2 regions of the Neobacillus niacini genome follow, and region 2 is predicted to be linked to the other one. Evidence: riboswitches for the same ligand, from Rfam matches in the RefSeq annotation. Region 2 holds a riboswitch; the other holds the start of a gene.

Region 1 (15,670 bases), 200 kb from region 2:
CTGGCTTGCAACTAGAGCGAATGTACAGTCATTAAAGGAAGGTCTAAGCCAACCGACTGTCATTTATGACCGCAATAGCAGTGTTGCGACAAATGTTGCGACCAATCGGACTGGGGGGATTACGATTGAAGAGCTCCCGAAATATGTTCCTGGTGCAGTGGTCGCCATTGAAGATGAACGCTTTTATGAACATAATGGATTTGATATTAAAGGCATTACGAGGGCTTTTTTCAACAATTTATTTGCGGGAGATATTACGGGCGGCGGCAGTACTTTAACACAGCAATTAGCGAAAAACGCCTTACTTTCTCCTGAACAAACCTATAAACGGAAAGCAGAAGAGTTATTTTTAGCAGTGAAGATCGAGAAGGTCTATAAAAAAGATGAAATCCTACAAATGTACTTAAATCAAGTATATTTTGGCAGTGGTGCATGGGGAATCAGTAATGCGTCAAAAAGATATTTTAATAAAGAGATTACGAATGTTACCATTAGCGAGGCAGCACTGCTCGCTGGGTTATTGCAATCACCGAGTTACCTTGACCCAACAAAAAATTATGACGCGGCAATGAAACGAAGAAATGTCGTTCTTAGCAAGATGAATGAACTTGGGATGATTACGAAGGAACAATACACATCGGCAAAGAAAGAAAAAATTGAAATTAAAAGTGGATCCGGTAGTTTTGTCGAGCGTAAATATCCTTATTATGTGGATGCGGTCCTAAACGAAGCAATCTCTAAATATGGATTAACACAGGAAGAGATATTAACGAGGGGTTACCGAATTTATACAGAATTAGACCAAAACCTGCAAACTGGACTCGAAAAGGTAAACAACAATAAATCCCTGTTTCCAAGAGGGTCTGGTAATAGTATTGTTCAAAGTGGATCTGTCTTAATGGACCCGGCTTCGGGAGGTGTACTGGCTCTAGTTGGAGGACGTGGTGAACATGTGTTTAGAGGCTTTAACCGTGCTACCCAATTAAAGGCCCAGCCAGGTTCAACGATGAAACCCCTTGCCGTTTATACACCTGCCCTTGAGGAGGGCTACACTTTTGATTCAGAACTCGTTGATGAGCCTACTTCTTTTGGAGAATACAACCCTGAAAATTTCTCAAAAACATATCAGGGTAAGGTTCAGATGTATAAGGCTTTGGAAGATTCCTTAAATGTGCCAGCAGTGTGGCTCTTAAATGAGATTGGTCTCAAGAAAGGCTTAGACAAGCTCAAAACCTTTGGATTACCAGTTGAAGAGGAAGATAAACACTTGGCAATCGCCCTAGGTGGGATGAGCAAAGGAGTCTCTCCACTTCAATTAGCGAATGCATTCTCCGCATTCCCAAATGACGGAAAGCGACAAGACAGCCATCTGATCACAAAAATTGTCGGCCCTACCGGAAATATCATTGCGGAACGTGAACCAGAAACCACTAAAGTAACTTCAAAGGGAAATGCTGATAAGATGACAGCCATGCTTCTGAATGTGGTAGAATCGGGTACCGGGAAAAACGCACATATTCCTAATGTTCAAATCGCGGGAAAAACAGGTTCAACACAACTTCCCTTTAATGATATAAACGGAACGAAAGATCAATGGATGGTCGGTTACACACCTAACTTAGTCGCAGCGATATGGATAGGCTATGACCAAACTGATCGACAGCATTATCTCCCAAGCAGCGGTTCTGGTAATGTTGTCCCCATTTTTAAAGAAATCATGAAATCATCAATCCCTCATATACAAAATGAGACTTTTGATGTCGTTTCGATTAATGACCAATTAGCTGGTAAAACACAGACAAGAGAAGAGATAAAAGAACAGGCAGAAAAAATCAAAGAGGAATTAAATCAAAATGCCCAAAAGCTCGGTGAAAAGATTCAGGAACAAGCCCCAGTGTGGAAAAAAGGCTTAGAGGATGTTATGTTTTCAATTGGAAAACGAATTGATAACGTCATTCAAAAACTGCAAGAATTAAAGGAATAGCACGCCCTAACGGCGTGCTATTTTTATGAAATGGTAATATGCAGCGGCCATTTTTTTCAAAGCCTCTTCTTGATATTTTTCAAAGGCAATAATAAAACAGGTTGCAGGTCCAGATGATTTTAATACGTCAAGATTCGTATCAAGCATATCTTCTGTAAATTTTTTATCGGTAAACATCTGATTAAACTCATGTAAGATTCCTTTTGAACCAACAGGCCAAACCATGATGTCATCAAGTTTAGCTACTTCCCCGAAAATGGATAAAGGTACAACCTGGTCTCGTTGGTCCATTACTTCATTCCCCACCAATGGGCTGCCGATAACAGCGAACATCAGCTCATTAGAAAAAGATTTTTCCGAATTTATTGTTATAGCCTTTTTACCGAGAACGACCAATCCTAGCGCAGATTGTTGTAAAGAAAAATTACTTTCTGTACTGCCTGTTATCGAAACATCCTCGAGGTTTAATTCTGCTAAACCAATTTTGATACCCTTTACTATATTGCCCCAGGCATTATCTCCACAAAAATTATGAACGACAACGGAAAATGGTAGCCCTCCTGCTGCGATACATTCCATTGCAGCTACTCTAAACGAGTAATATGCTACTGTTTCGTACGAAACCTGCACAAGGTCTGCTGCTTTCATGCCAATTGCACCGCTATTATCGCTTGCGATGATTAGCGACTCTTCACTCGTTAACGGAACCGTAATGATATCTCTCATAATTTCACATCATGATTCAATATATCTGGTTTCACTAAAGTTCGTAGTCTCGGAATTGCCACTAAAGCAATAACTGTATTGATGATTGAACCAATTAACAGCGACGGAACGAGTGCTGTATAAAAAGCTATATTCATAATAAAGATAAAGGGCAGAGGTGCAGCGAATGTATTTGCAAGAACAAATAGAATACTCGCAGTGCCCTTTTTATTCTTTTTATAAAGTACACCGAAAATATAGACAAGCAGAGCCATTTCGATTGCGATCAACAGGTGCATGGGCCCTAATGGGAAACCTGAGATGAGAGCAGATAACAAATGTCCTAAAGCACCGACAATTGCTCCTGCCCCGCTGCCTAACAAGGCAGCAGCCAGTAATGCTGGAAAAACATCAAAAGCCACACTGCCTACAATTGCAGGTATTTTAATAGCAGCGCCAACTGCAGACAATGCTGAAAACAATGCCAGTAAACTTAGCATTCTACTTTTCATCTTTACGTTTCCCATCTCTAAAAACATTTGCACTTCTTACATATTCTACATCTTTTACATTGAGTCGATAATTTACCACTCTTGCTAATGCAAAGAAATAGTCGGAAAGACGATTAAGATATTTTAGTGCTAATTCAGGCGTTTTCTCTCCGGTCTTCATTAACGTAACAACCAATCTCTCAGCTCTTCTTGTCACTGTCCTAGCAATATGAATTGACGCAGACGGTTTCGTTCCGCCGGGTAAAATAAACTTCTCCAGCTCTGGAGCTTCTTGAATATATTCATCGATTTTGTTTTCTAGATAGTCAATCGCTTCCTTTTCCAGCTTATACTCAACTTTATCAGAAACATTGGCAAGATCCCCGCCACAATCAAATAATTCATGTTGAATCTTCTCAAGATCAGCTAATACATCTTTAAAAATTTCAGTATCAAGCTCTGTCACTACCTGACCGACAAAACAATTTACCTCATCAACCGTTCCGTAAGCTTCAACCCTGATGTCATCCTTGTCGACTCTTCCTCCAATAATACTAGTCTTTCCTTTGTCACCAGTTCTCGTATAAAGTCTCATAACTTCTCATCCCCCGTTTTTTTGATTGTTTGATTTAATCCATACCAAATAATGTCTACTTTATCTGCTTTAGCTGCAAGGTCTTGATAAGCCCAGCCTGTTACATCACGCCATACTCGATTCTCTTTCTCCATTGGGACAATTCCTTTTGTGATATCATTCCCAACCACGACAAGATTTCGGCTAACGTCTGCTTTCTCCCAAGTAAGCCAATGGTTCAGGGTCGTATTCCAGATTTCAAGACACCTGTAAGAATCATAGTTTTTTGTTAACTCTTTCAACCAAATTTCAATACCCTCAAGAACGAGCAAATTACTTTCTATTTGAATAATGTCAGCCTTCAGCTGATGGTCCCTATAGGCTGAAAACCAAGTACCATTTAGTCCGTACTTCTCCTTTACCCAAGCTCTTTTGCCGTTAAAGGCACCTCCCGTAATAAAGTGCAACGGTCACGCCTCCTTAATGCTTCTCTTTCAAAAACCAGTTCATAGCCTTGATGATGAGGTGCTTGCCACGACCAAAAGTCTTCAGCCTGAGGTGCAAATTTTGATAATAAATATCTAATTGTTCCACCATGAGTAATAATTGCACATCGGTGATGGTTTTGAGAGAGAATCGTTTCAGTAATCTTATCCCACCCCATTGAAATCCTGCTTGTGAATTCTCCAAATGACTCTCCTTCTGGAGGACTGTAAGATTTAGGATCCGATAGCCAACGTTGGTATTGGGGAACTTCTTTTAATTCTTCATAGGTTTTTCCTTCCCATTTACCGAAATTCATCTCTCGTAAATGAGATAAGAGATTTAAATGTTTATTTGGAAAAAGTATAGTGCCAGTCGTAATGCACCTGCGCAAATCACTAGAATAATATAAATCGTAGCTTTCGCTTGTGCTAATTTCCTTTGACTTTGGATCTAGAGGGGAATCATTCCACCCTAGATAGGCTTTCCGTTTATTCTCCTCCGTTAAGCCATGACGAAATAATGCAATAACCACAGTGTCATCCATAGAAACAACTCAGTCCCTTCTACTGCTGCACCTAAAATATCACCCGTAATTCCACCAAACCACTTTATCGCTTTTTGTCGGCAAAAAAGCAAAATAATAACTGCCATAACAATCATGATGGAAAAGTAATAAAATCCACCACCACCCCAAAACAAGAGAGCAAAGAATCCAATGATATATATAAAATAAGTCCATAAATCCTTTGGTGCTGCGGCACTCTGAAAAAGCACTCCCAGTCCTTCTGCTTTTGCTGACTTTACGGTTAATAAAAGCAGCCCCATAACGCTTTTACTTAATAGAGGTATTGCGGCAATCATCAGATAAGAAGTAGCATGTACATTTACAGTGATCTCATAAATAAATAGAAAACGGCTGCTTAATAAAACAATGACCGAGATGACACCAAATGCACCAGTTCTTGGATCGCTCATGACCTGTAGTCGCTTTTGCTGGTCTTTGTATGAAAAATAACCGTCACTTGCATCCATCCAGCCATCCAAGTGGATTCCGCCTGTTAACAAAATACTCATTATCCATAACAAGAATGCTGCCGCGAGATTGGAAAAAGGTGTATATTCCAGCAATAGATAAAAAAAGGAAGCATATAGGCATCCTTGAAACAAACCTAGCAGCGGGAAAGCTTGAACAGCGCTTCTTAGATGATGTTTGTCCATTGGTAATTCAAGGTGAATTGGTATGGCAGTGAAAAATTGCAGATTAATCAAGAAACCCTTTAGAAACTTTCTCATTTCTGGCACCACTTGATGATGATGTCATTTAACAACTCCACGTTTAAATGTTCCTTCATTCGAGCAGCAATATCGTCATATCGTTTATCTTTGTATTCTTTAATACACGTGGTTTCTTTCGTATGTAATCCTTTTCTTTTCCGGATTAGGTTTAGCCAAGTATTTCTCCAGTCGTCATTATGAAAAAGATGATGAAGATACGTCCCAATGATTTGACCATTCCTGCCATAATATCCTTCTTCGTTTCCATTCTCAAGCAATAGAAATGAGCAGCTTTCCTTGTGTAAAATGGTTTTTCCTAAGTGAATTTCAAACCCTTCTACCTTTCTATCAGGCGACAAACCTGTATGTTCGTGGTATACACCAGCACTTCTGACCGTTTCTTTTTCTTCATAAAAGATTGTCGTCGCTGGTATCCACCCCAGTCCTTGTTCTTTACGATTGGGTATTCCCGTATCTAAACCAGCTTCATCAATGATTTCATTCCCGAGTATTTGATAACCACCACAAACACCAACTATATAACCGCCATTCTCAATATGGTTTTGTATTAAAACGTCTAACTTTCTATCTTTTATACTCTTTAAGTCATTCATCGTGCTCTTCGTACCAGGAATGATAACAGCATCCGGTTGACCAAAATCAGAAGCGTGCTTCACCCAGCGGATGGACACATCTTCCTCATACAAAAAAGGCTCCAAATCACTATAGTTCGAGATAAACGGAAGCTGAATAACGGCGATATCAAGGGTTCCCTTTTTACGCGTTGAAAAATGATTGTCGATTGACAAGGAATCCTCGCCATCGATCATATGATTCTCAACGTATGGAAGAACACCTATTACGGGTATACCGGTTTTCTTTTCCAACCAGTCAATCCCATCTTCAAATAAGCTGATATCTCCGCGAAATTTATTAATGATTACTCCAGCCACTCTTTGCCTTTCTTCTGGCTCTAAAAGCTCAAGCGTACCAACAATGCTAGCAAAAACTCCGCCACGATCGATATCTGCAACAAGAACAACTGGAACGTCCGCAAGCTCAGCAACCTTCATATTCACAAGTTCGCGATCCTTCAAGTTGATTTCAACCGGACTTCCAGCCCCTTCTATGACCACTAGTTCAAATTCATTTGATAACCTGTCTAAAGATTTCTTTATTACATCTAGCCCTTTTTCGTAAAAAGTTTCCCGATACCCTCTGCCAGAAAGAGTTTTCAACGACTTACCCAAATACACGATCTCTGAATCTTGATTCGAACGGGGCTTTAATAATATAGGATTCATCCAGACAGTTGCCTCAATTTTTGCAGCCTCCGCCTGAATTCCTTGTGCTCTCCCAATTTCTTTCCCGTCTCTTGTCACATAAGAGTTATTGGACATATTTTGAGATTTGAAGGGTACAACTTTTTTACCTTCATTGGCAAACATTCGGCAAAGGGCTGTCACAATGAGACTTTTACCTACATCAGAGGCTGTTCCTTGTATCATAACTCCTTTCATTTTCTATCTCCCTTCATGTGGATCGGTATTCCTGCTTCTACTAAAAAGGCTTGATCAGCTTCCTTCACCAACTGTTGATGGATTTTTCCAAGGATTCGCGCATAGGAGAAAACAAGACCATTCTCTGATATTGATTCATTGAAAACCTCATTACTAACAACAATTAAAACTTTTGCTCTATCTCGTATATTATTTATGCCTGTCGAGATTGTTTTCATTACATCTGCTAAGAAAGACTCATCCCATATTTGATTAGAAGAAAACAGTTCATTATTTAAAAGGGTCGTTACGCAGTCAAGTAGAATAATATCCTCATTGTTAAAAAGATTTGCACTCTCACCAATATTTTGTGACTGTTCAATCGTTCTCCAACGAAACTTTCCACCCTCTCGGTCACGCTGGTGCTTTGTAATTCGGTCCTGCATTTCCGGGTCGGAAGCCACACCGGTTGCTAAATAGTTTAATTGTCCGCCATTTTCGTTTACGAGTTTTAAAGCCATTTCTTCAGCGAAACTGCTTTTCCCGCTCCTTACCCCGCCTGAAATAAAAATTAAGGAAGCTGGCGCCATTCCAACAATACCTCCATTAATTTACTATTTTCCTCCTTACTTTTTATAGCAAAGCGCAGCCACTTTCCTTCTAAACCAGGAAAGTTAAACGTATGGCGGGGAATGATTCCCTTCTGTAATAGGAATTCAAATAAGGTACTTTGTTCTTTTAGAGTTGAATCACGTAACATATAAAAATTAACTTGCGAGGAAGTAACCTGAAAAAGATTTTTCTTAAAAAATGGAAATAACCTTTCCCGTTCTTCCGAAATATAGACTTGAGTCTCTTTAACATATTCTTCATTTTGCAAACATAGTTCCCCTGCCAGTAAGGCAATGGTATTGATACTCCAATGCGGCTGGTATTTGCTAATTTCCGCTATTAAAGCTGGGCATGCAGCCATATATCCTAGACGAAGGCCGGGAATACCAAACATTTTTGTCATTGACCGTATAATGATTAAATTTGAAAACGTATTGATATATGGAATAAAAGATTCATAGTCTACTAAAAAATCATAGAAAGCTTCATCCAAAATCACAAAACAATTTTGTTTTTCACATTCCTGAATGATTGAAAGTACCGTTGACACTGGATATTGAATGCCAGTAGGATTGTTCGGATTACACAAAAATAAAGCGTCTGCATTCATTAAACTTGGAAGTAATTTATCCAGACTTAATTCAAAATTTGGTTCCTCCAATTGATGATACTGGACCTCACAATCGTTAGCACAACATGCCTTTTCGTATTCAGAAAAAGAAGGCTCTACCACTACAACCTTTTTCCCCGAGAGAAACCTCGTAATAAGTGTAATAAGTTCTGCTCCTCCATTTCCAATTAGAATGGAATCAACAGAAATTTGTTCTTTTTGGGCAATTCTATTCTTAAGCTTTTCAGCAAATGGATCTGGATACACGGTAATTTCTTGATAGAACTCATTCCATTTATCTTTTAAGGCAGGGGGCGGGCCTAGTGGATTAATATTTGCACTAAAATCAACATATTTCTCTGGGAGCGAAAGTCCAAGTGATTTATAAAGGTGCTGCGGATTCGAACCATGTGATGGCAAATTCATAAATCATCCCTCCTATCCATAACCATAATAAAAATATTAAAACCGTTTTATCTAAAATCTTGTTTGCTAATAAAATATGCTCTGCCTGAATAGGTACTAAAGGCTCCCCCATCTTAGCCCGGTTTGAAATGACTCCCTTGTAATAGTTAATTCCGCCAAGCTGAACGCCTAAAATTGCAGCAACAGCCGCTTCTCCCCACCCGCTGTTTGGACTCGGGTGCTTTTTTGCATCCCGGAATAAAATTTTCCACGCCTTTTGATAGTCCATTTTTAACGGTTTTTTTCCTATTAACATGGTGATTCCGGTTATTCTGCTAGGAATCCAGTTCATCACATCATCCCATTTAGCAGATGCCCAGCCGAATTCTTTAAATCTATCATTCATATAACCTACCATCGAATCACAGGTATTCGTTGCACGGTAGACCATTGCCAGCGGCGCACCCCCAATTAGGGCCCAGAACAACGGTGCAGTCACCCCGTCACTCGTATTTTCGGCAACTGTCTCGATTGCTCCTCGCGCGATTTCACCTTCATTTAATGTTTCCGTATCTCTGCCAACAATGTAAGATAATTTTATTCTTGCTCCAGGTAGATCACCCGCCTCTAAGGGACCATATACATCTAGAGCTGCTTCCTTTAGACTTCTTTGCGCAATAGTTGTCGCAATAATGATACTTTCAACAGCAATCCCCAGAATCGGATGAAGCTGATAACTTAATACAACAACGACCATGACAGTCAAAAATACAATTAATAAAACAAAAAGGAGCATTACGACCCCTTTCAATCTTTTATTATTTCCATAATTTAAGCGTTTTTCAAAAAATGATATTAACATTCCTATCCATCTTACAGGATGCGGCCAATGGGGTGGATCTCCTACAACCTTATCAATGAAATACGCTATGGTAATGGCAATTAAATGATGAACAATCATAATCTTTTCCTCTTTTGAGATTTTCGGACACCCTCAACAGTGCATTCGTAAACAGCTTTTCCAATTAATTTGCCTAATGGCGTAATCGTCCCCGCATACTCCAACAACTCACCAGTCTGAGTAGCAGCAATTAAAATACTATCTGTTGAGGTACCCGTTGCAATGGTACCTGTCACCACATCATGAATGTTTAGATCATGAAGCGCTTTGGTTTTTGCTTCGGTTGCTGTCATAATACTTTGAATAAATGCTTCCTCGGTTAATTCACCATTCACAAAAATCCACGTATTGATGGTGCCTGGCACCGCTTCAAATGTGTGGAATTCACTTTTGGATGCGTCTACTGCGTTCCCAACACCAGCAGTGACGACAACAAATAAGGAGAAACTTTCCTCTTCGAAGTACTTAAATGTTACATCTTCTAGGAAGACTGCGGTCATCATTCCTACTGTTTCAGAAGGTTCGAAGCCTTTGCCTTTTAAGTAGGCAGCCATTTCGGCTCTGTGATCGCTGCAGTTATAGTCCTTTCCAACATGCCGATTGACAAAAGCATGGTGCCAGCCTGTTCCGGAACCTACAACACCGGAAGACATTGTTCTTAATGGACCAGGTGACTTTAATTCAATAAACTCATCTGTTACTTGTAACAAACCTTCATTAATATGTAATATCTTCTTTTCATGCCTCTCTTCGGGTAATAACACCATTTGAGGTGCAGGTACTCTTGGATGAGGATGTTTCTGGATATCTGTATGATAAACAGCTCGTATTCTTTCTTCCCGAAGCACTTCGTTCGGAATATGGTTTATATTAATACTTCCATTTTCGAGCAACAGCAATCGATCACAATATAAGCCTGCAAGGTTTAGATCATGAAAAATGGATAGGACGGTTAGTCCTGTTTCTGCCGTCCAATTCTTTAATAAATCCAATAATTCTTTTTGATAGGATAGATCTAAATGGTTCGTTGGTTCATCTAATAGGAGAATTTCAGGTTCTTGGGCCAATGCCTGCGCTAAAAATACTCTTTGTTTTTCCCCGCCGGAAAGTTCTTGTATCGTTTTATTCTGTAATGAAATGATGCCTGTTTGCTTCATGACCTTCTGGACAATACTTTCATCCTTTTCTCCCCAGGTCTGAAACCATCCAGTTTGATGGGCATAACGGCCAAGAGAAACTGTTTCTTTTACAGTATAGGAAAAAGATTGTGATGAATGCTGAGACAAAACAGCTACAATTTGAGCAAGCTGTTTTGAATGATACTCCTTCAGGCTCCTGCCTTTAATGAAGATATCTCCTGATACAAATGGCAAGATTCCGCTGATCATTTTTAATAAGGTGGTCTTACCGCTTCCATTCGGTCCCAAGATACCGAATAATTCACCTTTTTGAACTTCAAAAGAAATATCTTTCAGTATATATTCATCTGAATACCCGCCTGCAACATGTTGAATGTTAAGCATCCCTTTATCCACTTCTTTCCATTCTTTTTCTCTGTAATAGAATTAGTGCAAATACCGGGGCACCAATTAATGCCGTTATGACTCCTATCGGCAACTCAGTTGGAGAAATAATTGTTCTTGAGATTAAATCGGCTAGAATTAAAAAACCACTTCCAGTAAGGATGGATAATGGGAGCAGGTGCCTATGGTCTGGTCCCCATAATAATCTTGAAAGGTGCGGTATTACCAGCCCAACAAATCCAATTGTTCCTGATACCGCAACCGCCGCTCCAGTTAATATCGACCCTGCTGTTAGGATAATCAGTTTTCTTTTTTGAACATTTACACCTAAATGGTGGGCACGTTCCTCACCAAAGGACATGGCATTTAATTCTTTGGCATTGAAAATAAGTATGATAGAACCAAGTACAAAAAAAGGTAAAATAATTCTTATGTATTCCCAGCCTCTCATCGATACACTTCCGAGTAACCAGCCAATAATTTGTCTTAGCTCATCGCCCGTTAAGGCAATCATAAGTGAAATGAAGGCACCGAGAAAGGAACTAAAAATGATTCCCGTTAAGATAATGGTTTCCACTCTCATCGAGCGTTCAATTTTACGAGCAAATGCGAGAACTAAAAAAATGGTAGCCCAAGAAAACAAAATACTGAGTAATGGAAGGGTAAAGCTGCCTATGATTGGAAGTGATAGTTGAAAAAATAGAGTTAATACTGCCCCAACAGATGCACCGGATGATACGCCTAAAGTATATGGATCTGCTAAAGGATTCCTTAAAAGTCCTTGAAAGGCTGCGCCAGCAATAGCGAGAGACGCCCCTACTAATCCAGCCAAAATGACTCGTGGCAGCCGGATATTTAAAACGATACTTGAAAACATCGGGTCGATTTGATCAATTGATATAACTCCAAAGAGCTTTGACATCAAGATTTGAATAATGGTGAAGATAGGAACCGAAACGGTCCCTATCGAAATTCCTAATAAAACGGAAAAGAGGAGGAAACTTCCTGCAATAACATAGGCTATTAATTTATTATTTAAAAACTTCTGGATAGACAGCCTTTGCAAGATCCTCGACTCCTTCAACAATCCTTGGGCCAGAGCGGGTCACACGATCAGAATCTACATCGATGACTTGCTTATTCTTAATGGCATTGACATTTTCCCAGCCTTGTCTGGATAACACTTGCTGGGCGGCATTTTCCGTATAATAACCATATGTAGTAATGATGACATCTGGATTTCGGCCAATCATCTCTTCTTGATCGATTTTAATCCAGCCTTCTTGGTCATTTGCAATATTTTCAGCATTAATTAACGTAATCATATCATCCATAAATGTGTTTTTTCCTGTTGTGAACACTTCAGGAGCAGGAGATACCTCTACTAATACTTTTTTCTTTTCTTTGATTTCTCCAGCCTTTGCTTTAATTTCTGCCAATTTGTCTTTCATACTCTTAATTAGTTCGTCTGCTTTCTTGGACTCACCTGTTGCCTTTCCAATCATAGCAATCGAATCATAGACCTGCTCAAAATTTTGGGCATCATTTATAACTAAAACCGTTAGCCCCGCATCTTTTAACTGTTGCAGGCCTTCTGTCCCATTCATTGCAGAAGCATGTGCTAAGACTAGATTGGGCTGTAATGAAATTATTTTTTCGATATTAATTTCCATCCCGCCGATTTTCTCTTTTGTGGCTGCTTCTTCAGGATAATTATCAAAATCGGACACACCTACAACTTGATCTCCAAGTCCAAGTGCAAATGCAATCTCTGTATTACTAGGAATCAATGATACGATTTTTTCAGGTTTTGCCTTAATCGTAACCTCATTATCAACTGCATCTTTAATGGTTACAGGGTAAGCTGTTTCCTCTCCTTTTTGCTCGGTGCTGCTGTTCCCTTCATTCTTACCTGTTTCCTTTTGTTCACCACATGCTGTTAAAGCAACTATTGTGAACAAAAGAATCAATAATAACGATGATAATTTTTTCATTTTTCTTCCCCCTATGACTTCTGTCAAAATATATCACAAAAAACTGCACCCGAAAAAATCAAACAAAAAAACATCTCCACGTCACGTAGAGATGTTGGTTTGATTAAATGCCATTATAAAATGACTCTAGTCGTCCACACCTCCCTATCCTCGTAGGTTCTTTTTGGGGCACAAGATTAGGCAGGTTTCCTGGCTCATGGTCATTGCTCCCTGCGTCTTCCCATCAAATTGACAGTGACATTATGCAGGTTGCTCACATTTACAGTGGCGGGACCGCGTTGGATTTTAACCAACTTCCCTTTTAAGCTAAAAATCATTAAGATTTCCAGCACCTATTCTTCGATAATTTTTTTATGATAGACTTATTATATAGTATATAAAAATGAAAGCTATATTTTTATGCAAATTTCGTCAAAAACTTTATATTATTCGAAACTACGCAATAAATTTGCCATCTCAATCGCACCAGTTGCAACATCCCAGCCTTTATTTCCAGCCTTCGTTCCGGCACGCTCAATTGCTTGTTCAATCGATTCTGTTGTTAAGACACCAAAAATAACAGGAATACCGCTATCCAGGTTAATTCTTGAAACGCCCTTTGCAACTTCATTACAAACATAGTCAAAATGTGGTGTAGATCCGCGGATCACCGTTCCTAATGTAATAACTGCATCATACTTTTTACTAATGGCCATTTTCTGAGCCACTAGAGGAATTTCAAATGCACCTGGTACCCAAGCAATTTCAACATCTTCTTCGCTTACCCCATGTCTTTTAAGGGCATCTTGGGCACCGCTTAATAATTTACTTGTAATAAACTCGTTAAAACGACCTACAACGATTCCTATCTTTAAACCTGTTCCAACTAAATGACCTTCATAAATATGTCCCATTATAATTCCTCCAACATTTTTGTGTAATAGATATCGTTTTTATTTTACCTTTTCCTCGTTAATTTCCATTTGCAAAGCTACCGTTTCAACGACTTCAAGATCAAATCCCTTGATTCCTTTTATTTTTCGCGGATTATTCGTTAATAGCTTCATTTTACTAATCCCTAAATCCTTTAATATCTGAGCCCCAATGCCGAATTCACGTAATTCAGCTCCATTTTCATCTGCCTCAACAGTGTCATGATTTTCCTCTTGTTGCTGATATTCCCGCAATTTATTGATTAAACCACTGCCTTGACGCATATAAAGGAGGACACCGTTTCCTGCTTTTTCAATTTGGCTTAGAGCTGCATGCAGCTCTGATCGGCATTCACAGCGGTAAGAACCGAAAACATCACCCGTTAAACACTCGGAATGTACACGAACAAGGATAGGCTTCTCGGGATCTATCTCACCTTTTATTAACGCTAAATGCTCTTTACCATCAATGACGTTTGAATATCCAGCAGCCTTAAATTCACCAAACTCTGTGGGTAAATTTATTTCGGCTTCTCGTTTGACCAGCTTGTCCTTCTTATTGCGATATTCAATTAAATCTTTAATGGTGATCATCTTGACGTTAAGTTCATTGGCAATTTTCCGCAGCTCCTGAACTCGTGCCATGGTTCCATCCTCATTCATGATTTCACAAATGACTCCAGCAGGCTTAGAGCCGCATAGTCTTGCTAAATCCACTGCCGCTTCGGTGTGTCCAGTTCTCCGTAGAACTCCCCCTTTTTTAGCCACCAAAGGGAAAATATGCCCTGGCCGCTTGAAATCAGAAGGCTTTGATTCCGGGTCCAGCATACTTAGTACGGTTGCGGAACGCTCAAATGCTGATATTCCAGTTGTTGAATATTTATGGTCAATACTGACAGTGAAGGCAGTGCCATGTACATCTGTATTGACTGCTACCATTGGAAACAACTCCAATTTCTGTGCTAATTCTTCGTCGACTGGGACACAGATTAAGCCTCTTCCATGTGTGGCCATTAAATTGATGACCTCAGGTGTTGCTTTTTCAGCTAAGGAGACAAAATCACCTTCGTTTTCTCGGTCCTCGTCATCGCAAACAATGATGACTTTTCCGTTTTGTAAATCGATTAAGGCTTCTTCAATTTTATCAAACACGTTTCATCTCTCCTTTCCAAGTTTTTAAGCAAAACCATGTTCTTCTAAAAAGCTCGCACTAATACCAGATGAACTTTTTTTGTTACCGGTATTTTGTTTGCCTGTTAGAAAGTTCCCTACATACTTTCCGATCATGTCGCATTCTAAATTGACAATATCACCTGATTCTTTAAAACCAATAAGACTTTCAGATAATGTATGGGGAATAAGAGATAGAGTAAATGTTTCCTCTGTAACTCCAAACACAGTTAGGCTTGTACCATCTACGGCAATCGATCCTCTTTCTATTACATATCTTAGAATGTCTGGTGAAGCTTCAATTTCATAATAAACCGCATTTTCCACCGGTTTTTTACTTTTAATTACACCAGTTCCGTCAATATGACCGGATACGAAATGCCCTCCAAACCTGCCTCCTGCAGCCATGGCTCTTTCGAGATTCACTTTTGCTCCAGATTTAAGAGTACGTAAGCTAGAGGCTTTAACGGTTTCAGGCATAACATCTACCGTAAACTGTTTATTTGAGAAGCTAGTCACGGTTAGACAAA
Region 2 (17,349 bases):
AGGTCCAGCATACGGTCATAAAAAGTAAAATCTCCAACGGTAAGGATATCTAATCCTAATGATTGCTGATGCTTCAAATGATTCAAGCGAATGGTCTTCATCTCAAAGATAAACGCTTCCTCCGATTTCTCGTCCTTCCAAAAAGATTCCACACATCGTTTCCATTCTCGATTGCCGCCAATGTAGGGGTAACCAATAGCTGTACTAGCTAATTTCATTTACGATTCCTCCTTTATCTTTACATATTTCCAAATACAAAAAAGCCATCTCCGACAACTGGAAATGGCTATACAATCAAGTTAAAAGTATGTAAAAAACAATACTGTTCTTAACTCGTTTGTCGTACAAATGAATGTCACCACCTATTTCCACGTAGGTATCTGGTGTGTACTAGACATTGGCAGGTCTCCTGGCTTATCATCAATGCTCCTCACACCTTCCCGTCAAAAGACAGTGGTTTGCGTGATTCACTCCGAATTACAGTTGCGGGACAGCGACGGAATTACACCGTTCTTCCCTTTTAAGCCAAGCATAAGCTTGGCACCAAATCTTACACGATATGTAATTGCCAATTAATATAACATATAAAAAAACATTCGTACATCATTTTCAGAGAATTAATTTTGTTATTGTCAAAGTGAAAATAGTATATTATAGTGGGAGCTATACAATATTTAGTGTTTGTTTTAATCAGAAACACTAAATATAGATAATGACCAATATAAATGGTGTCTATTTAGACTTAATAGGGAATCTGGTGAGAATCCAGAACTGTACCCGCAACTGTAAGTGCTGACGAAATAATCATATCCACTGTCTACGGACGGGAAGGGATTTGAGTAGGGTGAAGCACAAGTCAGGAGACCTGCCATTTCTATTACGTATTATCTTCTTCGGGAGCTGGGGAGATATAACGAGGGTATCCTGCTATTACAGTGAATGAGCCTGTATACTAGATTATTCCACGTTATCAAACCCATCTTCATAGATGGGTTTTTTGTCGTTTCACTCACGAAGTTATTACCTAAAGAAATGAGGAACCTTCGCATGGCAATAAACAGTACTTATACAGAAAAGGATTCAGTTTTAGCAGCTGTGAAAAGTGCAACTGAAAAATATAATTTGGACACTACTGAATTAGTTAAAAAGATTGCTGGTCTTGAAGACTCATCAATCTATGAACAATCACTTTTCTATGCCTTAAATCAAATTTCAATGATCGATCCAAACTGGACCTTTCTAGCAGCAAATCTGTATTTACAGGAACTTTATCAATATGCTTCAAGCAGCAGAGGGTACAAGGCTGAGAAAAAATACGGAGATTTTTACACTCTGGTTGCTGAATTAACTAGAATAGGAATTTATTCAGAGGAGTTAATACAAGATTATACGGAAGAAGAGATTGAATTATTAGGCGGAGAAATAACAGCTGAGCGGGACCGTTTGTTTAATTACATAGGGTTGTTTTTACTGGCAGATCGTTACTTGGCAAGAGATTACGAGGGAAATCTATACGAGCTGCCTCAAGAACGGTTTATGATCATCGCCATGACATTAATGAGAAAGGAACAAAAAAGAAACAGGTTAAATCTTGTAAAAGAAGCATACTGGGCACTGAGTAACTTATATATGACTGTTGCTACTCCAACTCTATCAAATGCCGGAAAAAGTTTTGGCCAGCTTTCTTCTTGTTTTATTGATACTGTAGACGATTCTTTAGATGGGATTTATTTGAATAATTGGGATATTGCTAGATTAAGTAAGGACGGTGGTGGTCTGGGTGTTTATCTAGGAAAGGTACGTGCATTAGGTTCAGATATTAAAAGGTTTAAAGGTAATTCCTCTGGGGTGGTACCATGGATTCGCCTTATTAATGATACGGCTGTGAGTGTCGATCAACTTGGGCAAAGGCAGGGAGCCATCGCCGTTTATTTAGATGTTTTTCATAAAGATATTATGAATGGCTTTTTAGACTTAAAAACCAATAACGGAGACGAGAGACGAAAGGCTCATGATATTTTTACGGGAGTTTCGATACCTGACTTGTTTATGAAGAAACTAGAAGAAGTAGATGAGAACGGTCGAAGTGTTGGAGAATGGCATACCTTTTGTCCTCATCAAGTAAAACAAATTATGGGGTGGAAGGATCAAGACGGGAATCCCCTTGGCTTGGAAGATTTTTATGATGAGAGTGATGAAAAGTTTTTTACAGAAAAATATGAAGAAGCAGTAAAAAACTCTCTTCTTCCAAGAAAAACATACCGAGCAATGGATATTATGGCAAGGATTATGATTTCTCAATTAGAAACCGGTACTCCATATATGTTTTATCGGGATGAGGTAAATCGTCAAAATCCAAACAAACATGTAAGAGGAAAGGGACTTGCGTCGATTTATTGCAGCAATTTGTGTACAGAGATTACGCAAAATATGTCGGCAACAACGATTGTGAGAGAATATAAGGATGAAGATGGGAATATTGTCATTGTTCGAAAACCTGGGGATTTTGTTGTCTGCAATCTATCATCTATTAATCTCCCAAAAGCAGTAAAAGGGAATGTGCTGGAAAGATTAATTCCGATTCAAATGAGAATGCTGGACAATGTCATTGATCTCAACACCATCTCAGTTGGACAAGCGGAAGTGACAAATAAGCAATATCGGCCTGTGGGATTAGGTACGTTTGGCTGGCATCACCTTCTTGCTTTGGAGGGGATTTATTGGGAGTCTGAGCAAGCTGTTGAATACGCAGATCGACTATATGAGGAAATTGCTTACTATACGATTCGTTCTTCGATGGAATTGGCGAAGGAAAAAGGGTGCTATCCAAAATTTGATGGTTCAGAATGGCAATCAGGCCAGTATTTTGAACGTAAAGGCTATAAGTCTGAAAGTTGGAACCAATTGATGGGGGAGATTTCGAGTAACGGTGTTCGTAATGGCTGGATGATGGCGATTGCTCCAAACTCATCTACGGCAAAGATTGGTGGTTCCACCGATGGGATTGATCCTTTGTATGCGGTTGAATACGCAGAGGAGAAGAAAAACTTTAAATTTAAAGTAACGGCACCTGATTTAGACCATAACAGCTACAACTTTTATCGACGAACTAGGCATGTGCTGGATCAGACATGGAGTATCAGGCAAAACGCAGCCAGGCAGCGCCATATTGATCAATCGATAAGCTTCAATCTCTATGTTCGTCACGATATTAAAGCAGTAGAGTTATTAAATCTTCATCTGGAAGCATGGAAGCAGGGTTTAAAAACTACTTATTACATAAGAAGTACTTCACAAGCTGAGATAGAAGAATGTGAAGCATGTCAAAGTTAGGCTATAGGGGGAAATTGAGAATGATGATTCACACACCATTAACCAAAATTAAATTACTAAATCCTGACTTTCCAAATAAGTCCACTGGAATCATAAATGGAAAGTCTTCGGGAATTCTTAACTGGAATGATATTGCCTACCCAAAAATGTACGACTTATATCAGACTCTATTATCGAATTTTTGGAAACCTCAAGAAATTAATATGCAGGATGATATAAAACAATGGGATCTCCTTAGTGATCATGAAAAAGATGTATTTTTGCGTATTAATACGCAGCTTGCTTCACTAGATAGCTTGCAGACTCCAACCATGTGTCAGGTCATGGATTATGTGAGTGACCCTAGTTTTAAAGCGATTTTTGCTGTTATTTCACAGCAAGAAGCCGTCCATAATGAATCATATTCTTATATACTAAGCTCGCTAGTTCCTATCGGCGAACAAAATGAACGATTTAATCAAGCGAAAAGTGATCACATTGTACGAAAAAGAAACCAATTAATTTTAGACGCCTATGAGGATTTTAGACAATATCCAACGCCACAAACGTTATTTAAGTTGTCTGTAAACTCTATTAACCTAGAAGGTATTTATTTTTACGCCGGTTTTGCTTTTTTCTATCATTTGGCACGTCAGCAAAAAATGCTGAAAACTAGTACAATGATTAGCTATATCCAACGAGATGAAATGCAGCATGCCTACTTTATTGCTCAATTCATTCGAATCCTGTTAACAGAAAATCCTGAGCTTCATACAGATGAAAATATTACCTATATCTATCAAACCATTAACGAAGCCGTTGCGCTGGAAAAAGAGTGGGCTCACTATATTTTGGCTGAAATTAAAGGAATCGATATAGAGGAATTTGAAGGGTATGTCGAATACCTAGCCAATAAGCGATTGAGACAGCTTGGTTTGAAAAATCTTTATGAAGAAAGAAACAATCCGATGCCGTGGATTCAAATTTTCGGTGATGAAATGATGAATGAAACAAAGTCGGATTTCTTTGAGCAAAAGTCCAGAACCTATTCAAAGGTCTCACAGTCCAATGGATTTGACGAACTGTAATTTGTCCGTTGCGATTGTTTATACGTCAGTATCTGGAAACACGAAAGAATTGGCAGAAGTGATTTATAGAATCTTTTTAACTAGGTCAGTCGTGATAGCTATTTATAGTATAGAAGAGTTTTCTTTATCTGACTTAAGTCACTATGATGCAGTAGCGATCGGAACGTATACATGGGGAAATGGTGACATTCCAAAGGAAATGTTGGAACTCTATCAAGCGTTTGAATCGATTAGCAGAAAGGACATCACGACTGCTGTATTTGGAACAGGGGACAGCAACTATCCGATGTTTTGCGGTGGTGTTGATCAATTTCGTGACATGTTGTATGTTCATACAAACTTAGCTGCGACCTTGAAAGTTGAGCTTCGGCCGCAAAGTCAGGATTTACAGCGTTGCGAAAAGTTTGTTGAATCGTTGCTTTTGCGTGCTAGTATGCATAGATATCCGCCAGTAAATGCGGTTATGAGCCAGTAAATCTGGCTATACGCCAGTAAATCTGGCTATACGCCAGTAAATCCGGTTAGGCAAATGATTTATCCGCAGACCTAATGTTCATAAGACGTGCCGTAGGAGAATAAATATCAATTTAGTATGGGTATTTTTATCCTAGGAGGAATGGACATGAATGAAGTTTTGAAAGGTCAGCCAGATTTGAACACCGTTTTTGGCTCCAGATACTAGGTGACCATTCTAGATTTATTTTTGAAGCTCTTGCCCCGATTCAAAAAATTGAGATTGAGCAGGCAGCAAATTTTATAAATATATTCGATACACTTCTAGAACGCGCAAAATCCGTACCACTAACACAACTAACAGCTCAAGTGGAACCAGAGGTACTAAAATTACGGGAATTCAAATTAGAATTATTAAGAAAACACCTTGTCGGTAAAATCAAAATTCATCTATCACCTACTTTTATTAATCATATGGTAAATGAGTTAGAAGAATATGTAAGGATTTTAAATCATTTAAAAGAGGGTAAAGTCCCTCCCGTTTACCACGAACTACATCATCACCTCCTTTGGTTATTAGACGCAGCAGGTCATTCAGATGCTATCTATACAAATTTAGATGGTGTTGAAAAGAAACTAAGAGAGAAAAGTAAGGCATTTAAGAAGGATTTCGAAGGTTTTTATCTAAAAGCAGTAGAGCTGGCAGGATATTTAAGAACCAATTTGACTGCCTTTCCAGCTTTAACAAAAATGACGAATGACGCTCAATTAGAAATTAAATTATTTCAAAATTTTTTAACAGAGATAGAAGAGTTAGAACTAAGTAACCAAGCATTGGGAACATTTGCCCCGTTAATGGCTGATCATATGTACCGGGAAGAATGTTATTATCTAATGAAACTAGCAGAATCGGCAAACATTGATCCGCCAAATTGTGATCCTGCAAAACCTCGACTGAAGGAATAAGCTTTCTAAAAATTTTATTGTCGGTTTTTAAGGACAAGAGGATAAAAAGTTGATGAAGGACAAATCAAGAAAGTTCCGGATGAGATTCGTCCTTTATAAGGGTGATGAAGGACAAATCAAGAAGGTTTCGGAGGAGATTTGTCCTTCATAAGGGTGATGAAGGACAAATCAAGAAGGTTCTGGCTGAGATTCGTCCTTCATAAGGTTGATGAAGTACAAATCAAGAAGGTTCCGGAAAAGATTCGTCCTTCATAAGAGTGATGAAGGACAAATCAAGAAAGGTCCGGATGAGATTCGTCCTTCATAAGGTCAATGAAGGACAAATCGAGAAGGTCCGACTCCAGATTCGTCCTTTATAAAAATATCTATAAAAATAATCATCAACATCAAACAAACCTAAAAAAATAAAAACCATAATCACCGCTAAAGTGTTCAGGAGAACGATTTCCTGAACACTTTTTTGCGTCAATAAACCATGATGTTTGTTTAATAAACATCAGAAAAGGGGAAACACTATTCATCATTAATACTGTAGGGGGATAAAATAATGATTTGGAAAGGAAGACGGCAAAGTTCAAACGTAGAAGATCGCAGAGGAATGGGCATGGGTGGAAAAACGGTTATCGGAGGAGGACTCGGCAGTATTGTAGTCATGCTTCTCTTTGTTCTGCTCGGGGGTAATCCAGGGGATTTATTGAACAGTACGCCAACGACGAATAATTCATACTCAAACACTCCTATGAATGGTTCTACACAAGAGGAGGAGTTGGCAGATTTTGTTTCTGTAGTCCTTGCCGATACAGAAGATGTTTGGTCAGCTGAATTTGAGAAAAGAGGAATGGTATACGAAAATCCAAAGCTTGTTTTGTTTACAGATAGCGTTCAGTCAGCTTGTGGAGCGGCAAATTCGGCTGTCGGACCTTTCTATTGTCCAGGTGACCACAAACTTTATATTGATTTAAGTTTTTATCAGGAACTGAAGCAAAGATTCCAAGCACCTGGTGATTTTGCGATGGCATACGTCATAGCCCATGAGGTAGGGCACCACGTCCAGACGCTTTTACATAGTGGTGAAAACGTATCACCAGCCGAAAAGCGGTCCAATGAGTATTCGGTTCGATTTGAATTGCAGGCTGACTACTTGGCTGGTGTTTGGGCGCATTATGCTGAAGGGAAGGGCTACCTGGAATCAGGTGACCTTGAAGAGGCGCTTAATGCAGCACATGCGGTCGGCGATGATACTATTCAGAAAAAAGCACAAGGTTATGTAGTTCCCGATAGCTTTACACATGGAACCTCTAAGCAGAGGGAGCGATGGTTTAATAAAGGATTCAAAAACGGTACGATAGAGGGTGGAGACACATTTAACGCAGCGAATCTTTAGAGAACTGAACTGATATTGGATGGACTCTTCGCAGGGTCCGTCCACACTTAATTTAAAGGCAAGACTTCTGTAATAAGCAAAGAGTCCTCCGAAAAAATGCAATACAAATCAGTGATCATATTATGTATCCGTGTCTTTTGTATTACTAAGCCTTCGTACCCCTGTTTTATAAGGCTTTTACGAAATTCTGTATTAGCTTCTTCCTTATTTAAAAGGATGGCATTATCTTTCCATGTAACGTTTCTTCCTTTAGCGCCTAAGTAATTACAATATACGTCACGATCCCTCATAAACAAATCAAAAGATTCCTCTGTCGTAGATTCATAAATTTTTAAACTAGGTTCATCTATATACACTTTATAGATAAAGCCGCTAACTGGCCTGTTATATTGGATGACCTTTGATTCTCCATTCTCCCAGAACTCACTCTTAGATTCTTCAATCACTGTCTCAAAACCAATTGCGAAAGGTTTTGCTGCATTCATATCAGAAGTAAACCAAAATCCAATCGTATTGATATCGTTATTTAAATTTTGAACGACGGTTTCTTTATTAAAATGTTGAAAATTACTAATCGATCCATGGTAAACAATCATTTTCATAACCTCCACTATTAATTTACCCAAATTTTGAAATTCAATTTTATCTGAACAAATTTCAACCCACTAAGTACCTACTTAGTGGGTTTCGAGTCTTTACTAAATAAAGTTAGCAAAGATATATAAAATAACGATACTAACCAAAATCGTTATATTTGACATTGTAGCAATGAAACGAGTGCTGTTGGTGCTATATTTAAATTCAACTGCAAAAGTAAGAGCAGAAGCTGCAACCGGCAGTAACAGTCCAATTAGAATGGTATATCGAAACATGGTATCGAAGGGTAGGATAAAGTATAACGCTGAACCAACAATAAGACCTAAACCATATCGGAAAGCTAAGAATTTTATCATAGGTTTAATAAATTGTTTATCGAATTTAAAATTTAAAAAGAGACCTAATAACAATAATGACAACGGCATATTGGCTCCAGAGATTTTGCTGGCAACATTGATGATCATGTCTGGTAATTGGATATGGATTAGATTTAAAATACTAGCAATTAGATAGGTCATTAATGGAATAGATTTGCCCAATTTCTTCAGAATTTCCACAGGATTAAGCTTGAGACCTTCTTCTGAAAAATAGCTTGCAAAAATAAAGCAAATTCCAAAAACGACAAATGACGCCCCAACATCGAACATACTAAAATAAGTTAAGCCATCTATTCCCCAAATTGCATAAACTAACGGGAATGCAAATAAGCCTACATTAAACCCGGAGGAAAGCATAAGAAGAGAACCCTTTAATTCTCTATCTTCATTTTTAAAAACTAATAATCCTAGTAATGCAGTTATAATTCCATAAACCAGTACAATCACCGGTAACACGATTAATGAAGTTTCTATCTTTACGGAATCGAATGTTACAAGAACCAAGGCGGGAAGGGTAATTTTAAAAATAAGTTTTGATATCACTTCTCCATCTTTTTCTTGTAAAATATTTAGACGTTTTAATAAATACCCAAATGCAATGATAATAATAATATAAAGAAATTCTTGATTCATCTAAAAGCTCCTCTATGTTAGTTCCTTCTAATTAAACCATAAAATCAATCTAAAATGATAGATTTAGCTCTTCTGTATATTTCTGTTACACGCTATAGATACTATAACTGATTAACGAAAGGAGATGACAGAATGAAGACGAAAGATGATGTTCAAACAGGTGCAAAAGTAACATCGGATAATCAAATTTACGGAACACCTAATAGCAAAAGCAAAAATGGTACCGGTGACTCACCGAATGATAATCTTGGTAAGACTAAAAAGGGACTTGATCGTTAAAGAAGCAGCCAATTTTATTGGCTGTTTTTTTACATAAAAGGTGAGGGCTGAATGGATAAAAAAAATCTAAGCGAACAAGAGTGGGTTTACAATTATCTTCACAAATGTAATAAACCCTTGCCTCTAGTTTTAGGTTCAAGAGGTACTTGGGGGATTAATGGAAAAAAGGCGATTATCTTAGTGGCATTTACCCTCCCCGATATTTCAGTTATGAGAGTTCTGCACAATGTTAGAAAAAATCCTATACGAGAAATGAAATATAGAGATATCGTTTATTACGCAGTAAATATGGTGGACCAAAAACAAGTTGAGTACGTGATAGATTATTGGAAAGAATAAAAAGCATTCTATTAATTAAAAACAAGTGACAGGAGATGGAAGGTATGTCTACATTTTGTCCTGAATTATGGCCAGAGGAACCGACTCCAAAAACCTTTGAAAATTGCCGTGAATGCGGTCTTTATCAGCACGGATCACGCATGGTCTGGGGAGAAGGAAATCCAGAAGCACCAATCATGGTAATCCTCGACAATCCTGGAGCCAGGGAAGACCGTTCAGGGAATTCAATGGTTTGTGGAACAAGACAAACATTACAACAAGCTGCAAGTGAAGCAGGCTTAAAAAAGGAAGACTTATATGTGACGTATATCCTTAAAAGAAGACCAGTCCGTGCTTACGACAAGGATGATGCGCGCCAAACTTGTATGGTTCATTTGGAACAACAATTGCTGCAAAAAAAGCATAAATTGATTTTATGTTTAGGAAATGTCGCTGTTCAATCTTTTTTTCGAAACACAGAAGCGGATGTAAAAACATTACGAGGTACATGGCACAATGTTCAAGGATATCCAACCACTGTTGCTTACCATCCGCTGGCTGTAAGGCGCCGTCCAAACTTATGGTCCTATTTTTTACGTGATTGGGAGTTTGTTGCAAAACAGTATCATAATTTAACCATTTAGTTGTGTGTACAAGCCCAATTTATAATCGCCTTTGTAAATTTATGTAGATAATTTCTAAATAGTTATTATAAAATAGTTAAATATACAAGTAATATTTTTGTAGAGGAGGATTACAGGTGAGTGAGTTAAACATTAATACAAATCCAGGATTTTTCACAAGAATTAGCGCAGCGATGTCAAAACTCCGGGATTCAGAAAAAAAGATAGTTGAGTTTATTGAACATAATCAAGAGGAGATTATTCATTTGTCTATTACTGAAGTTGCGGAAAGAAGTGAAACTAGCGAATCTTCAGTTGTCCGTTTATGTAAGCGGTTAGGATATAAAGGCTTTCAGGACTTAAAGATCCATCTGGCAAAAGAAGTAATTGCTCCCGAGAAACAGATTCATGAAGTGATTGAAAAAGGTGACGATGTCGTTGTAATAAAGAAGAAGGTTTTTCAGTCTAACATACAAGCTTTGTATGATTCAATTGAAGTATGCAATGATGAGGAACTACAGAAGGCTGTCGTTGCTATCTCTAAAGCAAGATTAATCGAATTTTATGGAACAGGCGGTTCGGGAACTGTTGCTTTAGATGCCCAACATAAGTTACTAAAATTAGGTGTCAAATCGTTCGCTTATAATGATTCTGTACTCCAAGCAATGTCAGCGAGTGTCCTCACAGAGCAAGATGTTGTTATAGGTATCTCTCATACTGGTTCAAATACAGAGGTGTTAGCTGCTATGAAATTAGCAAAAGAAGCGGGAGCTACATTAATTTGTATCACTAATTCGTCTAAATCACCAATAACGAATATCTCTGACATAGTTTTGCAAACTGCTTCCAATGAAACGTTATTCAGAACGGATGCTATCTCTTCAAGGATTGCTCAGTTAACCATCATAGACGTGTTAGTTGCTGCAGTTGCAAACCAACAGTATGAAATATTTTATAATAATTTGCAAAAAACGCGCAAATCAACTATTGATAAAAAGATGTAAGTGTAAGTTGAAAACAATTGTCTACTCCCTTTAACTATCATACGTGAAAGTAATATTCATTTTTTTTAAAAAAATCTTGAAGGAAATTACCACCATGTGTTATGATAGTTTTACAGAATGAATTTTCAGAAAATTTGATAGATAACGAAAATTCTTTTTTATCCAACAAAAAAAGAAAGCGTTATCAAATTACGGTCAAGAATAAGGGGGAAAAACAATTGAAAAAGTTTTTATCAGTGGTTTTGGCGATGGTTCTCTTACTGGCAGTATCAGCTTGCAGCAGTACGACGAGTGGTGAAGAAAAATCTGGTTCTGGAAAGAAGGTAACACTTACACTGTCTACACCAGATCCTGATGGAGCTTCGGTATCAGTAGCAGCAAAAGAATTTGCGAAGGTTGTGGCAGAAAAAAGTAATGGTTCTATCGAAATTAAGGTACATCCAAATGGAACTCTATATGGTGGAGACCCAGCTGCTGCCGTTAAACAATTAGGTGCAGGAAGCTTAGATATGCTTGTACTATCAACATCGCTATATGCAAACTTTATACCTGAATTTAGTGCAATTAGTATCCCTTACTTATTTGATGACAAAGATCAATTCGTTTCCTTCTTAAATGGCGACCTTGGTGCAGAACTATTGGACTCAGTATCCAAATTAAAAATCCAAGGACTTGGTTACTGGACTCGCGACTTTAGACAAATTACAAATTCAAAGAATCCAATAACAAAACCTGAAGATTTGAAAGGAATCAAACTACGTGTTCCAAACAATCCATTATGGGTTGAGTTTTTTAAGGGGACTGGTGCTGTAACGACTCCTATGGACTTTGGTGAAGTTTACAATGCATTACAATTAAAAACCATTGATGGACAGGAAAACCCAATTGGTGTTGTACAAACTGCCAAAATATATGAAGTACAAGAATACTTAACGATGTCTAACCATATGGCTGATGGTTGGGTCGTCGGAATCAACCAATCCAAGTTTAAAAATTTAACAGAAGAACAGCAAAAAATCTTAACGGAAGCATCAGAACAAATACAAGGCTGGGCTTTAGATTATGATACGAAAGAAGCTAAAGCTGCGGTTGAATTCCTTGAAGAAGAAGGAGTTAAGATTAACGAGTTAACGAAGGAACAACAACAGCTTTTCGTCGAAGTTTCAAAGAAAGCGTTTCCTACTTTTAAAGGGTTAGTAAAAGATGATGAATTCTTTGATAAAGTACTAGAGTTTGTTGGAAAAAGTGAATAATTACTAGATTTAAAGAAGGCGGTCACGTTAAGTAAATGGCCGCCTAACAATGAAGTAAAGGAGCAACGCGATGGTTACGAATGAGAAGAGTAACTTAAAAAACTTCTTTCAGTTCTTTAATAAAATTACTGATACATTAGCTGCTGTAACAGCTGCTGCCATTTTTATTGTCGTAATGTGGCAGATTATCGGTAGATTAATCGGACAACCAGCCCCATGGACAGAGGAGTTAACACGTTTTATCTTTATCTGGTTGATTTATTTAGGAATTGGAATCGGTTTCCGCGAGGCAGAATCTGCTAGGGTCACCCTGTTATTAAAGTATTTGCCTAAATTTATTCGAAAACATTCCATTTGGATTTATTCCGTTGCAACGATTGGATTTTTCCTTTTCATGCTTATTTTAGGAATTGAGTTAATGTCACAACAATTCAGTACAAATGAAAAAAGTTCTGTCTTACTTTTACCAATGTGGTTAATCGGATTGTGCGTTCCCTTTTCCGCAGTCACGGGGATTATTAATATCATCCAATCATTACTATATAATCGATCATTACTGGAAGAGGAGGTGAGGCAATAGTATGTCAATCTTACTATTATTCTTATTTTTTATTCTGATGTTTATCGGGATTCCGATTGCTACTTCCCTGGGTATTGCGGTTGTGGGGACCATTCTTCTTTTCACAGATGTGCCAATAAGTATAGTAATTCAATCGATGTATAGTTCGATGAATAGCTTCCTCATGGTTGCAGTGCCATTGTTCATATTAGCAGGCCTAATCATGGATGAAGGTGGTATTGCAGAGAGAATTTTTGATTTTTCGAAAAGCATTGTAGGATGGATGACGGGTGGATTGGGCCAGGTAAATATTTTAGCAAGTCTTATCTTTGCAGGGATGGCGGGGTCTTCCGTAGCAGATATTGCGAGTACAGGACGTCTTACAACGAATGCAATGACTAGAAACAATTACCCATTAGATTATTCTGCCGCAGTCACGCTTATTACCTCGGTGCTAGCGACCATTATACCACCTAGTATTTTGATGATTGTTGCAGCATCAACTGCAGGTGTTTCGATTGGTGCTGCACTTGTGGGCGGACTTATACCTGGTGTTATTATTGCTGTGGTTTACATGATCTATAACTATTATTACTGCAAAAAGCATAACTATGGAATTAAACAGAAATTTGTTTGGAAAACATTCAGAGTAGAGTTTGTACGGGCATTTCCAGCCTTACTTGCACCTTTGGTTTTGCTCGCTGGAATTTTAAGTGGATACTTTACACCAACTGAAGCTGCAGGAATATGCGTTTTGTATATGTTATTTATCGCTTTGTTTGTTTACAAGGGTTTAACATTCAAGAAATTACCGAAAATTTTCTTTAAAACAGCAACCTTAACAGGGACTATCCTTTTCATAGCTGTAACAGCAAAGGCGGCTGGCTGGGTTTTTGAATATGATGGATTACCCTCTAGAGTAGCAGGATTTATAGGTGGATTAAGTGATAGCCCGCTTGTGATTATGTTATTACTATTCGTGTTCTTAATTCTTGTGGGAATGTTTATGGATGCAACAGCTGCTATCTTTATCCTCGTACCAATTTTAATGCCGACGGTGTTAGCAGTTGGAATCGATCCAGTGTTCTTTGTTGTATTTTTAGTCGTTCTTCTCTCTATTGGTTTAGTTACACCTCCTGTTGGTGTTTGCTTATATGCTACTTGTAATATAACCGGTCTTAAAATTGAGGAATTAACGAAAGCGACATTGCCATGGTTAGCTGTAACGTTCGCGATCCTACTCGCTTTTGTCTTTGTTCCACAGATTATTACCGTTCCAATTGGATGGTTTGATTTATAAAAATAGGGGGGGAGAAAAAAATCACCTATTTTTTTTAATAAATTATGAAGGAAATTACCACCATAACGTATAATATAAATATAAAAGGAAATGGAGTGAGGTGTAATGAAAGCAGCAGTTTTTCATGGACCAAATAAATTAAGACTTGAAGAAGTGCAGAAACCAGTCATAAATGGGGATGAGGTGCTACTCCGGGTTAATGCAAGTGCTGTTTGTGGGACAGATGTCCGTATTTTTGAAGGTAAAAAGACAAAAGGGGTTCGAACACCATCAATTATTGGTCATGAGCTTGTGGGTACAATTGAAGAAGTTGGCGAAAATGTGAAAGATTTTTTCATAGGTGATCGAGTAGGGGTTATGCCGGTTATTCCCTGTAGAAAATGCTATTACTGCCTGAATGGAAGGGAAAATGTTTGTTCAAACCGTACAGCTATTGGATATGAGTTTGATGGTGGTTTTGCAGAATATGTGAAAATTCCAGGTTCTGCAGTGGAATCGGGTAATCTTGTGAAAATTCCTGATCATATCTCGTTTGAACAAGCGGTTGTTACCGAACCGCTTGCATGCTGTCTAAATGGCCAAAGGAAAGCGAATGTCAAAATGGGGGACGTTGTCGTAGTTATTGGTGGCGGTCCTATTGGATTAATGCATGTTCAGTTAGCGAAAATCGCTGGAGCTAAATCTGTTATTTTAAGTGAACCTATTGATCACCGTCGTGATAAAGCACTCCTTGCAGGTGCCAATCTTGCTGTAAATCCTAATAATGAATCACTACACGATATCGTGTTAAGTGAATCAGATGGGCTTGGAGCAGATGTGGTGATTATGGCGATTGGAGTTCCGTTCTTAGTTAATTCAAGTATAAATCTACTGAAAAAAGGCGGTACATTAAACTTATTTGCAGGGTTTACAAAAGGGGTGTTATCTGAGGTTGATCCCAATATCATTCATTATAACGAAGTAAATGTTAATGGGACATCAGCTTTAACTAGAGCTGATTACCACAAGTCGCTCTCTCTGATTGCTTCTGGTCAAATTAATACCGATGTTTTAACCACAACTGGTTATACGCTAGATGATATCGAGCAGGCGATATTGGATGTACGTAATGGCAATGGTATGAAGTCTGTTATTACACTATAAAACAATAAAAATATGAATAGGAGTGTTTTATTAATGGCATTTTTAGGAAAAGAAATTCGCATGAGTCGTCTATTAAACCAGGAATCTGGGAAGTTATTAGCTGTTGCAGTTGACCAGGCAATGGCACGAGGTATTTTTGAAGAATTAATGCCAATCGACCGCAAAGTAAGTGAAATTGTGGCAGGAGGACCTGATGCCATTACGATGCACAAAGGAATTGCTGATTTATGCTTCCGTCCACATGCTGGTAAAGCGGGTTTTATTTTAAAATGCTCAACCTTCTCACCTTGGCAGCCTAACTATGACGCATGGGTTACAGAGGTTGATGAAGCAGTCCGTCTAGGAGCTGATGCCGTATCAATGGGATGTATCGTTGGTGGCGATGATCAGCCAGAACAGCTTCGTAATCTTGGGATAATTGCGGGTCAGGCGGCAGCCAATGGACTGCCAATGATTGCTCATATTTATCCTAGAGGAAACCAAATTCCCGAGAATGAGAAGAATGATTGGAGACATGTTGCTTATGCAGTTCGTGCTGGAGCAGAACTTGGAGTAGATATTGTCAAAACGAAATATACCGGAAATCCAGAAACATTTCATAAGGTTGTTTCCTCAACTCCAGGAAAGGTTGTCGTTGCGGGTGGAGACAACGGAAATAATATCGAAGACTATTTCCAAATGGTTTATGATGTAATCGATGCTGGTGGAACTGGAATAACATTTGGTAGAATAGTATGGAATAATCAGAATCCTACAGCAGTTGTCAAAGCATTTAAAAATATTATTCATAATAAAGGAACAGTACATGAAACACTTGAGCTTTATAACGAATTAATCAATCAACCAGCAAACGTATAATAAAAATAGGTGGTCAATCATGTCTCATGTAATCGGGATTGATATTGGAACAAGTGGAATAAAAGTCGGTGCCATGAATAAAGAAGGAGTATTGGGATACCTCGAGTATCAACCATACTCCCTTCTTTACCCCCAAAAGGGCTGGGTAGAAATCGACCTCGAGGATATTTGGTATAAGACAAAAACGATGCTTTTGAATGTATGGTATCAAGTAGAAGCAATAGGCTCTGTGGATGCTATTTCCCTTTCAACCTTTTGTAATTGTTCGGTGTTTTTAAATGAAAAGGGAGAGCCTCTGTACAAAGGAATTATGTACTTAGATCAAAGAAGTAAAGCAGAAGCAGAATGGATTAAGCATGTAGTTGGAGATGACCTATTGGACTTGGTAACGAAGAATCGATTAGAACAAGGAATGTATACGGTTACAACACATTTGTGGTTTATGAATAACTTTCCTGACTTATATGAGAAAACGTATAAGTGGGGAAATCTATCGACATTTATTTTGCATAAACTGACAGGGTGCTTTGTGATGGATTGGACTCAAAGCTCCTTCTCTGGAATGTATGATATTGAGAATTATCATTGGTCTCCAGACATTTATGAAAAAGTGGGTATAAATTGCGATAAACTTCCAGATGTCGTTGATCCTAGTTCAATTATTGGTGATTTGTTGATTCCTGAGCTTACTTCCAAAGGTATCCCCGTCGTTGCTGGCGCTGCGGATACAGCTTGCTCTACTTTGGCTTTAGGGATTGTGGAAAATGAAATTTTTGAATCCGTTGGTACATCAAATGTATTAACAGTTTGTACTAGTCAGCCCAATATGTTAGATAAGCGCTTTTTGAATCGGTGCCATATTATTAAAAACCTGTGGTTATCCCATGGGGCTATGTCATTTCCTGGTGCTTCTATTCAATGGTTCTATGAGGAGTTTTTGAAGCCAGAAGGCCATTCTAAAACTATATTTACAGAATTATATAATCAATCATCCGCTGGTGCTAACGGTGTGTTTTTCCTTCCATATATGCAAGGTGAACGATCACCTATTTGGAATCCAGATGCAAGAGGTGTCTTCGCAGGAATTCATTTGAACACATCCAAAGCTGATATGTTTCGTGCCATCTTAGAAGGCTGCTCTTTTGGTCTACGGCAAATCCACGAAATTATTGAGTCGAAATATCAACTCGAACTTGAAAGTT

The links. Region 2 has a riboswitch for cobalamin ahead of ACN6MT_RS22675 (ribonucleoside-diphosphate reductase subunit alpha). Riboswitches for the same ligand answer to the same signal wherever they lie in the genome.
Region 1: linked by a shared signal. The riboswitch ahead of ACN6MT_RS21710 (ABC transporter substrate-binding protein) and the one ahead of ACN6MT_RS22675 (ribonucleoside-diphosphate reductase subunit alpha) in region 2 are both predicted to bind cobalamin.

The regions. Positions count from the first base shown of each region.
Region 1 covers NZ_CP183883.1:4,375,971-4,391,640, forward strand. The annotation lists gene ACN6MT_RS21645 (PBP1A family penicillin-binding protein) at 1-1,984, shown strand, start outside; gene ACN6MT_RS21650 (ATP-binding protein) at 1,991-2,710, opposite strand; gene ACN6MT_RS21655 (ECF transporter S component) at 2,707-3,201, opposite strand; gene ACN6MT_RS21660 (cob(I)yrinic acid a,c-diamide adenosyltransferase) at 3,191-3,775, opposite strand; gene ACN6MT_RS21665 (bifunctional adenosylcobinamide kinase/adenosylcobinamide-phosphate guanylyltransferase) at 3,772-4,221, opposite strand; gene ACN6MT_RS21670 (histidine phosphatase family protein) at 4,173-4,772, opposite strand; gene cobS (adenosylcobinamide-GDP ribazoletransferase) at 4,742-5,533, opposite strand; gene ACN6MT_RS21680 (cobyric acid synthase) at 5,530-7,035, opposite strand; gene ACN6MT_RS21685 (bifunctional adenosylcobinamide kinase/adenosylcobinamide-phosphate guanylyltransferase) at 7,032-7,604, opposite strand; gene cobD (threonine-phosphate decarboxylase CobD) at 7,586-8,662, opposite strand; gene cbiB (adenosylcobinamide-phosphate synthase CbiB) at 8,619-9,602, opposite strand; gene ACN6MT_RS21700 (adenosylcobinamide amidohydrolase) at 9,599-11,065, opposite strand; gene ACN6MT_RS21705 (FecCD family ABC transporter permease) at 11,070-12,131, opposite strand; gene ACN6MT_RS21710 (ABC transporter substrate-binding protein) at 12,097-13,059, opposite strand; cobalamin riboswitch at 13,221-13,410, opposite strand; gene ribE (6,7-dimethyl-8-ribityllumazine synthase) at 13,485-13,952, opposite strand; gene ACN6MT_RS21720 (bifunctional 3,4-dihydroxy-2-butanone-4-phosphate synthase/GTP cyclohydrolase II) at 13,992-15,122, opposite strand; gene ribE (riboflavin synthase) at 15,147-15,670, opposite strand, start outside.
Region 2 covers NZ_CP183883.1:4,575,595-4,592,943, reverse strand. The annotation lists gene metE (5-methyltetrahydropteroyltriglutamate--homocysteine S-methyltransferase) at 1-218, opposite strand, end outside; cobalamin riboswitch at 382-563, opposite strand; cobalamin riboswitch at 710-888, shown strand; gene ACN6MT_RS22675 (ribonucleoside-diphosphate reductase subunit alpha) at 1,048-3,333, shown strand; gene ACN6MT_RS22670 (ribonucleotide-diphosphate reductase subunit beta) at 3,354-4,400, shown strand; gene ACN6MT_RS22665 (flavodoxin domain-containing protein) at 4,381-4,875, shown strand; gene ACN6MT_RS22660 (DUF2935 domain-containing protein) at 5,076-5,819, shown strand; gene ACN6MT_RS22655 (neutral zinc metallopeptidase) at 6,367-7,203, shown strand; gene ACN6MT_RS22650 (hypothetical protein) at 7,251-7,799, opposite strand; gene ACN6MT_RS22645 (AEC family transporter) at 7,902-8,810, opposite strand; gene ACN6MT_RS22640 (hypothetical protein) at 8,943-9,089, shown strand; gene ACN6MT_RS22635 (hypothetical protein) at 9,141-9,428, shown strand; gene ACN6MT_RS22630 (uracil-DNA glycosylase) at 9,473-10,051, shown strand; gene ACN6MT_RS22625 (MurR/RpiR family transcriptional regulator) at 10,168-11,034, shown strand; gene ACN6MT_RS22620 (DctP family TRAP transporter solute-binding subunit) at 11,253-12,287, shown strand; gene ACN6MT_RS22615 (TRAP transporter small permease) at 12,358-12,867, shown strand; gene ACN6MT_RS22610 (TRAP transporter large permease) at 12,869-14,146, shown strand; gene ACN6MT_RS22605 (zinc-dependent dehydrogenase) at 14,252-15,289, shown strand; gene ACN6MT_RS22600 (class I fructose-bisphosphate aldolase) at 15,323-16,147, shown strand; gene ACN6MT_RS22595 (xylulokinase) at 16,167-17,349, shown strand, end outside.